One region of the Pseudomonas sp. PP3 genome, then DNA from elsewhere that is predicted to be linked to it. Evidence: predicted binding sites of a transcription regulator. Region 1 holds the regulator's gene; the other holds the start of a gene.

Region 1 (7,563 bases):
TTCGGCAGCGGTTGGGCCTGGCTGAGCGTGACGCCGCAGAAGACACTGATCGTGGAAAGCAGCGGCAATCAGGACAGCCCGTTGATGAATGGCAACACGCCGATTCTGGGGCTGGATGTCTGGGAGCACGCCTACTATCTGCGGTATCAGAATCGTCGTCCCGAATACATCGGTGCGTTCTATAACGTGATCAATTGGCCGGAAGTCGCTGCGCGCTACCAGGCCGCACTGGGTTAAGTCTTCTAAAAAAACCATGCAAGGCTGACTATGGGCACTGAAACACTGGCGATCGGAAGTGGACGAATGTTTCGTTACGCGGTTGGATCGCTGCTACTGCTGGCGGGCATGAGTTTGCTGGTTGCGCACGGGCTGGAATGGCTGGACCTGGAGCCGAAGCTGTCACGGGCATTGCAGGGTGGCGCTATTTGCGCCCTCGGAACTGCGCTCGGAGCGGTGCCGGTGCTGGTAATCCGGCACATGCCCCAGGCACTCAGCGATTCCTTGCTGGGCTTTGGTGCTGGCGTGATGCTCGCCGCGACCGCGTTTTCGCTGATCGTGCCGGGTATTGCTGCGGCAGAAAACCTTGGCATGACCCCGTGGGCGGCCAGCGGCCTGATATGTTTTGGCATCATGCTCGGGGCCTTCGGGTTGTTCCTGGTCGATCGCAAGGTCTCCGGGGCTTCACCGGAGTTGCTTGTGGGCACAGCAGAGCACCCGGTGATCCCGCCGCGGATCTGGCTGTTCGTGTTTGCGATCATTGCCCATAACATTCCCGAAGGCATGGCGGTTGGTGTATCCGCGGGCGGCGGCATGCCGGATGCCGACAGTCTGGCGATGGGCATTGCCTTGCAGGATGTGCCGGAAGGGTTGGTGATTGCGCTGGTGCTGGCCGGGGCAGGGATGTCGCGGTTCAAGGCATTCCTGATCGGCGCTGCATCAGGGTTGGTCGAACCGGTGTTCGCGCTGCTGTGCGCGTGGCTGGTGAGCCTGGCCGAACTGTTGTTGCCATTGGGGCTGGCATTGGCGGCAGGGGCCATGTTGTTGGTGGTCACCCACGAAGTCATTCCCGAATCCCGCCGGCATGGTCACGACAAACTGGCCAGTCTTGGGTTGTTGATCGGGTTTTGCTTGATGATGGTGATGGATACCGCGCTGGGCTAAAAGATGTTGATCTTTACTCGCCTTCATCGAAGTAATTGTTGATCAATGCCACCAGCGCATCCAGCGCTTCCTGTTCCTGCTCGCCTTCAGTGCTCAGATGGATCTTGGTGCCTTTGCCGGCCGCGAGCATCATCATGGCCATGATGCTTTTGCCGTCGACGGTGGTTTCCGGCGTGCGGCCGACCCTGATCGTGCAGTCCTTGAACTGACCGGCGACCCCAACGAATTTTGCAGATGCCCGGGCGTGCAGGCCCAGCTTGTTGATGATTTCGATTTCCAGAGCAGGCATCGCGATGTGAATCCTTTAGCTGAGGTCGCGGTGGCGAACCTGGACGTTCTTCAGGGATTGTTGCAGGGTCTTGCCCAGGCGTTCGGTCAGGTAGACGGAGCGGTGATGCCCGCCGGTGCAACCGATGGCAATAGTGACATAAGCGCGGTTACTGGCCGCAAAGCGCGGTAACCATTTGAGCAGGTACGCGGAAATGTCCTGGAACATCTCCTCGACATCCGGCTGTGCCGCCAGGTACTCGGCCACCGGTTGATCAAGACCGGACTGCGCGCGCAGTTCGGGCTTCCAGTAGGGGTTGGGCAGGCAGCGCACGTCGAACACCAGATCGGCGTCCACCGGCATGCCACGCTTGAATCCGAAAGACTCCACCAGAAACGCTGTGCCGGGTTCCGGCTGGTTCAGCAAGCGCAGCTTGATCGTATCGCGCAGCTGATACAGGTTCAGGTTGGTGGTGTTGACTTTGAGGTCGGCAAGATCGGCAATGGGGCCGAGCAGGCTCGTCTCGTCATGGATGGCTTCGGCCAGCGAGCGATTGGCGCTGCTCAATGGGTGACGACGGCGGGTTTCCGAAAAGCGTTTGAGCAGGGTTTCTTCATCGGCATCCAGGTACAGGACATCACACTGGATGTGCCGGCTGCGGACTTCTTCGAGCAGCTCCGGAAACCGCGACAGGTGACTCGGCAAGTTGCGCGCATCGATGGACACGGCAACCAGCGGTTGTGCCAGTTCGGTGTGGATCAGTGCGCGCTCGGCCAGCTCTGGCAGCAACCCGGCAGGCAGGTTGTCGATGCAGTAATAGCCGTTGTCCTCGAGTACATCGAGGGCGGTACTTTTACCTGAGCCGGAGCGACCGCTGACGATGATCAAGCGCATGATTAATGCCCGTTTTGCTCGTCCAGGACAACCTGATACAAGGCTTCATTGCTCGGCGCGCTGCGCAGTTTTTCACGCACTTCCTTGCGGTCGAGCATGCTGGCGATCTGACGAAGCAGTTCCAGGTGCGCATCGGTAGCGGCTTCCGGGACCAGCAGAACGAACAGCAGGTCAACCGGTGCGCCGTCGATGGCATCGAAATCGATAGGGGCGTCAAGGTGCATCAAGGCACTGATGGGTGAAGTACAGCCCTTGAGGCGGCAGTGGGGGATGGCGATACCGTTGCCAAAACCGGTTGAACCGAGTTTTTCACGGGCGACCAGGCTCTCGAAGACATCCTGCATGGCCAGATCCGGCACTTCGCGATGGATGAGGTTGGCAATTTGCTCGAGGGCTTTCTTTTTACTGCCGCCCGGCACGTTCACCAGGGAACGGCCGGGGGTCAGGATGCTTTCAAGTCGGATCATGGGTAGGGAGTGTTAACGACCGGTCGCGCCCTGGAGGAGGCTCTGGGTCTTTTCCTTATGCTTTTTGAGTTGTTTATCCAGCTTGTCGGTCAAGGCGTCGATCGCTGCGTACATGTCGGTATGTTCCGCGTTGGCGACCACTTCATTGCCGGGAATATGCAGCGTGGCTTCGATTTTCTGTTTGAGCTTTTCGACCGTCATCGTGACCTGCACGTTGGTGATCTTGTCGAAATGCCTCTCTAATCGTTCGAGTTTTTCGCCGATGTAGGTGCGAAGAGGTTCGGTCACTTCCAGTTGGTGTCCACTGATGTTGACTTGCATACAGCTTCTCCTTCGTTGCCAGTGCATAAAGCGGCAGATCAGATGATCTGCCACTGGAACGCTGTGGCGTGGCTCTACATCAACCGCTTGCGTTCGCTCGAAGGCGCGATCCCGAGGGATTCGCGGTACTTGGCGACGGTGCGGCGAGCCACCTGAATGCCTTGTGCCTCCAGTAAACCAGCGATCTTGCTGTCACTCAACGGCTTTTTCTGATTTTCAGCGGCAACCAGTTTTTTGATGATCGCGCGGATCGCCGTAGACGAGCATTCGCCGCCTTCGGAGGTGCTGACGTGGCTGGAGAAAAAGTATTTCAGCTCATAAATTCCCCGAGGGGTATGCATGAACTTTTGTGTGGTCACCCGGGAGATGGTCGACTCGTGCATGCCGACTGCTTCAGCAATGTCATGCAGGACCAGGGGTTTCATGGCTTCGTCGCCGTATTCCAGGAAGCCGCGCTGATGCTCGACGATCTGGGTGGCTACTTTCATCAGGGTTTCGTTGCGGCTCTGCAGGCTCTTGATGAACCAGCGGGCTTCCTGCAACTGATTGCGCATGAAGGTGTTGTCGGCGCTGGTGTCGGCCCGGCGTACAAAGCCGGCGTACTGGGCGTTGACCCGCAGCCGTGGCACCGATTCCTGATTGAGCTCCACCAGCCAGCGTTCGTTGTCCTTGCGCACGATGACGTCGGGAACGACGTACTCGGCTTCGGAGGACTCGATTTGCGAGCCCGGGCGCGGGTTGAGGCTCTGAACCAGTTCGATGACCTGGCGCAGTTCGTCTTCCTTGAGCTTCATGCGACGCATCAGCTGGCTGTAATCACGGCTGCCGAGCAGGTCGATGTAGTCAGTGACCAGACGCTTGGCTTCAGCCAGCCACGGTGTCTTGGCAGGCAGCTGGCGCAGTTGCAGCAACAGGCATTCGCCGAGGTTGCGGGCGCCGATGCCGGCCGGTTCGAATTGCTGGATGCGGTGCAGGACGGCTTCGATTTCGTCCAGTTCGATGTCCAGTTCCGGATCGAACGCTTCAAGGATTTCCTCGAGTGTCTCGTCCAGATAGCCCTGATTGTTAATGCAATCGATCAGGGTCACGGCAATCAGGCGATCGGTGTCGGACATCGGTGCCAGGTTCAGTTGCCACAGCAGATGGCTCTGCAGGCTCTCGCCGGCCGAGGTGCGGGTGGTGAAATCCCACTCGTCGTCATCGTTGCTCGGCAGGCTGCTGGCGCTGGTCTGGTAGACGTCTTCCCACGCGGTATCGACCGGCAGCTCATTGGGGATACGCTCGTTCCAGTCGCCTTCCTCGAGGTTATCTACCGTCGGGGCGCTTTCCTGGTAAGAGGGTTCCTGGATCTCTACGTTGGGTTTTTGTTCGGCGTTGTCGGCCAGGGGGTCGGAATTGTCGAAATCCTCGCCTTCTTCCTGGCGTTCGAGCATCGGATTGGACTCCAGGGCCTCCTGGATTTCCTGTTGCAGGTCCAGGGTCGACAATTGGAGCAGGCGGATGGCCTGTTGCAGCTGCGGTGTCATCGTCAGCTGCTGGCCCATTCTCAAGACTAGCGATGGTTTCATGGCAGGGGCTTAACACCTTATTCGCCGGCGCACATGCGCCATCCACTACAGGGCGCCGAAGCGCCAAACATAAGCAAATTATATGCCTGAAACTGAAGTGTTTGCCTAGAGCGCTGTAACAATAAAAACCTGTTGATTTTTACTGTTTGTCGCGAACTGTGCCGCCATCACGACTTCAGCGCTTACAGGCGGAACTCGTGGCCCAGATACACTTCCTTGACCAGATCGTTAGCCAGGATGGTCTCGGCGTCGCCTTCAGCGATCAGCTGGCCATCGTTGACGATGTAGGCGGTCTCACAGATATCCAGGGTTTCACGGACGTTGTGGTCAGTGATCAGTACGCCAATGCCTTTGGCCTTGAGGTGATGGATGATCTGTTTGATGTCGCCCACCGAAATCGGGTCCACACCGGCGAAAGGTTCGTCGAGGAGGATGAATTTCGGGTTGGTGGCCAGTGCCCGGGCGATTTCCACGCGGCGGCGCTCACCACCAGACAGGCTCATGCCGAGGTTGTCGCGGATGTGGCTGATGTGGAATTCCTGCAGCAGGCTTTCCAGTTCCTTGCGACGGCCGGCCTTGTCGAGTTCCTTGCGGGTCTCGAGGATCGCCATGATGTTGTCGGCTACCGAGAGTTTGCGGAAGATCGATGCTTCTTGCGGAAGATAGCCGATGCCAGCCTTCGCACGACCGTGCATTGGCTGGTGGCTGACGTCCAGGTCGTCGATCAGTACGCGGCCCTGATCGGCCTGCACCAGGCCGACGATCATGTAGAAGCAGGTGGTCTTGCCGGCGCCGTTGGGGCCGAGCAGGCCGACGATCTGACCGCTGTCGATAGACAGGCTGACGTCACGCACGACCTGGCGGCTCTTGTAGCTCTTGGCCAGATGCTGAGCTTTCAGAGTTGCCATTACTGGGCCTTTTGCTCGTCGGTTTTCTTTTTCGGCTGGATCACCATGTCAATGCGCGGACGCGACTCGGTCACGTTGGTGCCTGTTGCGCGGCCGGCGCTGGCGAGCTTCTTGTTGGTGTCATAGACGATTTTCTCGCCCTGGGTCACGTTGCCGTCCTTGTCGATGACCTTGGCGCGGTCGATCAGCACGACGCGGTCTTGCGTGGCGTGGTACTGGATGGTGACGCCGTAGCCCTGCACCGGCTTGGTGTCGCCCGCCGTTTGCAGTTGCTCGAAGTAGGCCAGGTTGCCCACCGAAGTCACAACGTCGATGTCGCCATTCGGCGCACGGGTCATGGTGACTTTATTGCCGGTCACTTTCATCGACCCTTGGGTAATGATCACATCGCCCGTGTAGGTGGCAACGCCATTCTTGTCGTCCAGTTGGGCATCGTCGGCCTGAATGCGGATAGGCTGCTGCTGATCGGTCGGCAGAGCCCAGGCGCTCACGCTTCCCAGTGCTGCGCCCAGACCGAGCAAAATAGGGAGGGTTTTAACGAGCCTCATACTGTCCTCTTACGTTCGATAGCAGGTGTATCCTGCTTTCTTTCAAATACGCTTTCATTCCCTTGCCAGTCGATACACCGCCAGCGCCGTCGATTCTAACGGGTTGCTCGGTCTGCGCATATTGCTGCTGCGGGAACACCGTCATACGAGTGGTGGTGATCAGGGTTCTGCGGTTTTTCTCGTCGAAACGCGTGATGCGTACCGAGTCGATCAGTTCGACCTGGGTGCCGTCAGGATTGACCTCACCCTTTTCGCTCTGGACGTGCCACGGGAACTGCGTGCCGCGGAACATGTTCAGGTCCGGGTTGGTCAGCAGCGTCACTTCGGTCGCCTTCACGTGCTCGACCTTGTCCGACGTCATTTCATACTGCAACTTGCCGTCGGGCAGGTACTGCACGCTGTGGGCGTTGATGGCGTAGTAGTCGATTGCGCTGTCATCGACCTGCGCGACCGGCTTGTCGAGGAAGCGTTCCGGACTGATGTTCCAATAGCCGACCGCGGCGAAAATCGCCGTGATGCAGCCGAACACCAGTATGTTGCGAATCTTTTTGCTCAGCATTTTTGGCTCACAGGTACGCGGCGTTAGCCGCATCGAGGCGGCCCTGGGCGCGCAGGATCAGTTCGCAGAATTCGCGGGCGGCACCTTTGCCGCCGCGGGCCTGGGTGACGCCGTGGGCGTGTTCGCGCACGAAGCTGGCAGCGTTGGCCACGGCCATGCCCAGTCCGACACGGCGAATCACCGGCAGGTCCGGCAGGTCGTCACCGAGGTAGGCGACCTGTTCATAGCTTAAGCCTAGTTGCTCCAGAAGACCGTCGAGAACGACCAGTTTGTCTTCGCGGCCCTGGAACAGGTGCGGTATGCCGAGATTCTTTGCCCTGCGCTCAACCACCGGGGTCTTGCGGCCGCTGATGATGGCGGTTTGCACGCCGGCGTTCATCAGCATTTTGATGCCCTGGCCGTCGAGGGTGTTGAAGGTCTTGAATTCGCTGCCGTCTTCAAGGAAATACAGGCGACCGTCGGTGAGGACGCCGTCGACATCGAAAACCGCCAGTTTGATCGCTTTGCCGCGTTGCAGCAGGTCAGCACTCATTACATTACCCCCGCACGCAACAAGTCGTGCATGTTCAAGGCGCCGACCGGACGGTCTTCGCTGTCGACCACCACCAGTGCGTTTATCTTGTGATCTTCCATGATTTTCAGGGCCTCGGCGGCGAGCATCTCGGCGCGGGCGGTCTTGCCGTGGGCGGTCATGACCTGATCGATCGTGACGCTGTGGATGTCGATGCTGCGGTCCAGGGTGCGGCGCAAATCACCGTCGGTAAAAATCCCGGCCAGCTTGCCATCGGTTTCGAGGACCACTGTCATGCCCAGGCCCTTGCGGGTCATTTCCATCAGCGCATCCTTGAGCAGGGTGCCGCGCTGGACTT
Region 2 (4,425 bases), 3.2 Mb from region 1:
TTGCTCGACACCTGGAACGCCATACGGGTCGGAATGTTGGCCTTGATCAGACCGGTGATCACATCAACCGACGGACGCTGGGTCGCGAGGATCAAGTGGATACCAGCCGCACGGGCCTTCTGGGCGATACGGGCGATCAGCTCTTCGACCTTCTTGCCGACGATCATCATCATGTCGGCGAACTCGTCGACGACCACAACGATGGTCGGCAGCTTTTGCAACAGCGGCGCCTCGTCGTGGATGCTCTCGCGCTTGTACAGCGGATCGCTCAACGGTTCGCCGGCGTCCTGGGCTTCCTTGACCTTGGCGTTGAAGCCGGACAGGTTTCGCACGCCCATCTTCGCCATCAGCTTGTAGCGCCGCTCCATTTCGGCAACGCTCCAGCGCAGGGCATTGGCCGCGTCCTTCATGTCGGTGACCACCGGGCACAGCAGGTGCGGGATGCCTTCGTAAATCGACAGCTCGAGCATTTTCGGGTCGATCATGATCAGCTTGGCGTCTTCCGGGCCAGACTTGAACAGGATCGACAGGATCATCGCGTTCACGCCCACCGACTTACCGGAACCGGTGGTACCCGCCACCAGCAGGTGCGGCATCTTTGCCAGGTCGGTGATGACCGGCTTGCCGCCGATGTCATGACCCAGTGCCAGCGTGACCGGCGATTTGAAGTTGTCGTACTCGGGGGTCGACAGCACTTCGGAGAAGCGCACGATCTGCCGGTCTTCGTTGGGAATCTCGATACCGACCGTGGTCTTGCCCGGAATCACTTCCACCACCCGCACACTGGTCACGGCCAGGGAACGCGCCAGGTCCTTGGCCAGGTTGGCAATGCGGCTGACTTTCACACCGGCGGCAGGCTGGATTTCGTAACGGGTAATCACCGGGCCCGGATGGATCGAATCCACGGTGACTTCGACGCCGAATTCCTTGAGCTTGATTTCCAGCAAGTGGCCAACCGCGGCCAGGGATTCAGGCGAGTAATTGAGTTGTTTCTTTTCTGCCGGGTCGAGAATCGAGATCGGCGGCAAGGTGCCTTCCACGGCGCTGTCGACGAACAGCGGAGCCTGTTTCTCTTTTTCGACTCGCTTGCTTGGAGCGGCGGGCTTGACCGGCGCAGGCGCGATAACCGGCGGCACCTGTTTCTCGCGGTCGGACATGTGCTTGCTCAGGGCCTGCTCACGCTCGATCAGGCGCTCTTTGACCTTGGCCTGCTCGCGTTTATCGGTGACGGTCGGCGCAACCACGTCGTGCACGCGGTCGTCGACTTCACGCAGTTGCGCCACCAGTTGCTTGCGCTCGGTACGGGCCGCCCACCAGCGATTGGCTGCGCCCTGGAACAGTTCGAAGAGGTCGAGGGTGATCTTGCCGGTGATGTCCATCACCTTGAACCACGACAGGTCGGTAAACACCGTCAGGCCGAACAGGAACAGGGCAATCAGCAGCAGCGTGCTGCCCTGAATGTTCAGGGCGTTTTTCGCCAGGTCACCCAGGCTTTCGCCCAGCGCGCCGCCAGCGCCGGCTGGCAGACCGGTCGCAGCGTGGAAATGGATATGGGCCAGCGCCGCACCGGACAGCACCAGGAACACCAGGCCGATCAGGCGCCAGGAGAACAGCCAGCCGCTCCACTGCCACGGCTCGTGACGTTGACGGAAGATCTGGTAGGCCTTGATCGCCAGCAACAACGGGAAAATGTAGGCAAAGTAACCGAGCACCATGAACAGGATATCGGCGCTGTAGGAGCCCGCCGGGCCGCCGAAGTTCTGAACATCGTCGATCTTGCTGTTATGGCTCCAGCCCGGATCGTCCTTGCCGTAGGTCAGCAAGGCCATCATCAGAAACAGGCACAACGCGCCAATGGCGATCAATGCACCTTCCTTGAGGCGGTAGTGCAATTGCTGACGCCAGAGCGGCACGACTGTTTTGGGTGCTTCGGTGGATTTCTTCAAAACGCTACTATTCCTGCGCCCAAGGCGCGTCCATCTGTTGATTGACTATAAAAAACTGCCCAATCCAGGCAGGTAAAAAGTTGACAGCCATAACTGAGACTACTTTTAACACTGCCCCCCGGTTTTTATAAACACGAAACGCAATGCTTATTTTGTTACAAACGCTGTTACAGCCAGGCATTGTACGGGTTTGTACGCCCGATGCCATGCTTGTGATCCTTGGGTGTAGCATAGTCAACAGCACATTACATGCGACTCAATTTGAGCATGCATTCTCTTTTGTGACAAAGGCTTATGAGGTGTTTTTATGAGCGAAGCGAAGCATCACCGCCTGATCATTCTGGGTTCCGGTCCCGCCGGTTACAGCGCAGCCGTGTATGCCGCCCGCGCCAACCTCAAACCCGTTGTCATTACCGGCATACAGGCAGGTGGCCAGCTCACCACCACCGTCGAAGTCGATAACTGGCCAGGCGATGTCGAAGGCCTCACCGGCCCGGTGCTGATGGAACGCATGCAAAAACACGCCGAGCGCTTTGCCACAGAGATCGTTTACGACCACATCCATACTGCCAAGTTGCAACAGCGCCCGTTTGAACTGACTGGCGACAGCGGCACTTACACCTGCGACGCGCTGATTATCGCCACTGGCGCCTCCGCGCAATACCTGGGGCTGCCGTCGGAAGAAACGTTTGCCGGCAAAGGCGTTTCCGCCTGCGCGACTTGCGACGGTTTCTTTTATCGCAATCAAGTGGTCGCGGTGATTGGCGGCGGCAACACCGCGGTTGAAGAGGCGCTGTACTTGTCGAACATCGCCAGGGAAGTTCATCTGATTCACCGCCGGGACAAGTTGCGGTCCGAGAAAATCCTCCAGGACAAACTCTTCGAGAAAGCCGCCAATGGCAATATCCGCCTGCACTGGAACCAGAATCTGGATGAAGTACTGGGCGACGCCAGCGGCGTGACCGGCGCCCGTCTGCGCGACAGCATTACCGGTGAAACCCGTGAGCTGGCCCTGGCCGGCGTGTTCATCGCCATCGGCCATAAACCCAATACCGACCTGTTCGTCGGCCAACTGGAAATGCGCGACGGGTATCTGCTGGTCAAGGGCGGCAGCGAGGGCGATGCCACCGCAACCGCCATTGCGGGCGTGTTTGCCGCCGGCGACGTAGCCGATCACGTCTATCGCCAGGCCGTCACGTCGGCGGGAGCTGGCTGCATGGCGGCGCTGGACGCGGAAAAATACCTCGACGACATTCCCGTTGTTTAACGGCACACTTGAAGGCGGGCCCATGGCCCGCCACCGCCCTCCCCTTCTGCAAGCCCGGACGCCATGCTGACTTGGTTACAACGCAACACCCTGACTTTCCCGCCGCTGGAAAAAGCCATGCGCGACCCCAACGGGTTGCTGGCTGCCGGTGGCGACCTGTCCGCCGATCGGCTGATCCAGGCCTATCGTCACGGCTGCTTTCCGTGGTTCTCGGAGGGTCAGCCAATCCTCTGGTGGTCGCCCGACCCACGCACGGTTTTGTTTCCCGACGAACTGCACGTTTCCCGCAGCCTGAATAAATTGCTGCGCCAGCAACGTTATCAGGTGACTTTCGATCGCGATTTTGCCGCCGTGATCCACGCCTGCGCAGCCCCCAGGGAATATGCCGACGGCACCTGGATCACCGGGGCGATGCAGGACGCCTACATTGAACTGCATCGCCGCGGGTTCGCGCACTCGGTGGAAGTCTGGGATCAGGATGAACTGGTGGGCGGTCTGTATGGCTTGGCGATGGGGCGGATGTTTTTCGGCGAATCAATGTTCAGCCGAGCCGACAACGCGTCCAAATTTGGTTTTGCCACCCTGGTGCGACATCTGAAAGACTCGGGTTTTGTCCTGATCGACTGCCAGATGCCTACCGACCATCTGCACAGCCTCGGCGCGCGAGCCATTCCCCGCAGCGCGTTTGCCGGTTATCTGGCGCAATATCTTGATCAACCCAGCCGCGCAACCTGGGTTTGCTGAGCGACTTTTACGCGCGTGGCTTACACTTAATCGAAAGCATTATCCCGAGGGTTGATCATGACCGAGTTGGCGCGTTTGAAGTTCTATGCCACTCAGCCCCACTCTTGCAGCTATCTGCCTGAGGAGCAGGCCACGACCCTGTTCCTTGACCCTAGCCAGCCCATGGACGTGCATGTCTACGCAGACCTGTCGGAAATGGGTTTTCGTCGCAGTGGCGATCATCTTTATCGTCCCCATTGCCAGAACTGCAATGCCTGCGTGCCCGCGCGCATCCCTGTAGGACAATTCACCCCCAACCGTCAGCAGAAGCGAATTTTCAAGCGCAACGCCGACTTGCAAGTGCGCCCGGCGAAGCCGGGTTTCAGCGAAGAGTATTTCGATCTCTATCAACGGTACATCGAAGAACGCCACGCCGATGGCGACATGTACCCACCCAGCCGCGATCAGTTTTCCACCTTCCTGGTACGT

What was found. Region 1 encodes sigma-54, which starts transcription at its own class of promoters, with help from an activator protein. Its sites were predicted from a motif close to ANTGGCATNNANNTTGCTNT; they were not measured.
Region 2: the regulator sigma-54 is predicted to act here: its motif matches at 2,184-2,203, upstream of KHO07_RS10010 (DNA translocase FtsK).

The regions. Positions count from the first base shown of each region.
Region 1 covers NZ_HG995459.1:5,413,666-5,421,228, reverse strand. The annotation lists gene KHO07_RS24710 (superoxide dismutase) at 1-237, shown strand, start outside; gene KHO07_RS24705 (ZIP family metal transporter) at 268-1,161, shown strand; gene KHO07_RS24700 (HPr family phosphocarrier protein) at 1,175-1,450, opposite strand; gene rapZ (RNase adapter RapZ) at 1,466-2,323, opposite strand; gene ptsN (PTS IIA-like nitrogen regulatory protein PtsN) at 2,326-2,790, opposite strand; gene raiA (ribosome-associated translation inhibitor RaiA) at 2,803-3,111, opposite strand; gene KHO07_RS24680 (RNA polymerase factor sigma-54) at 3,186-4,679, opposite strand; gene lptB (LPS export ABC transporter ATP-binding protein) at 4,862-5,587, opposite strand; gene lptA (lipopolysaccharide transport periplasmic protein LptA) at 5,587-6,135, opposite strand; gene lptC (LPS export ABC transporter periplasmic protein LptC) at 6,122-6,694, opposite strand; gene KHO07_RS24660 (HAD family hydrolase) at 6,702-7,226, opposite strand; gene KHO07_RS24655 (KpsF/GutQ family sugar-phosphate isomerase) at 7,226-7,563, opposite strand, start outside.
Region 2 covers NZ_HG995459.1:2,183,701-2,188,125, reverse strand. The annotation lists gene KHO07_RS10010 (DNA translocase FtsK) at 1-1,946, opposite strand, end outside; gene trxB (thioredoxin-disulfide reductase) at 2,254-3,213, shown strand; gene aat (leucyl/phenylalanyl-tRNA--protein transferase) at 3,277-3,957, shown strand; gene KHO07_RS09995 (arginyltransferase) at 4,015-4,425, shown strand, end outside.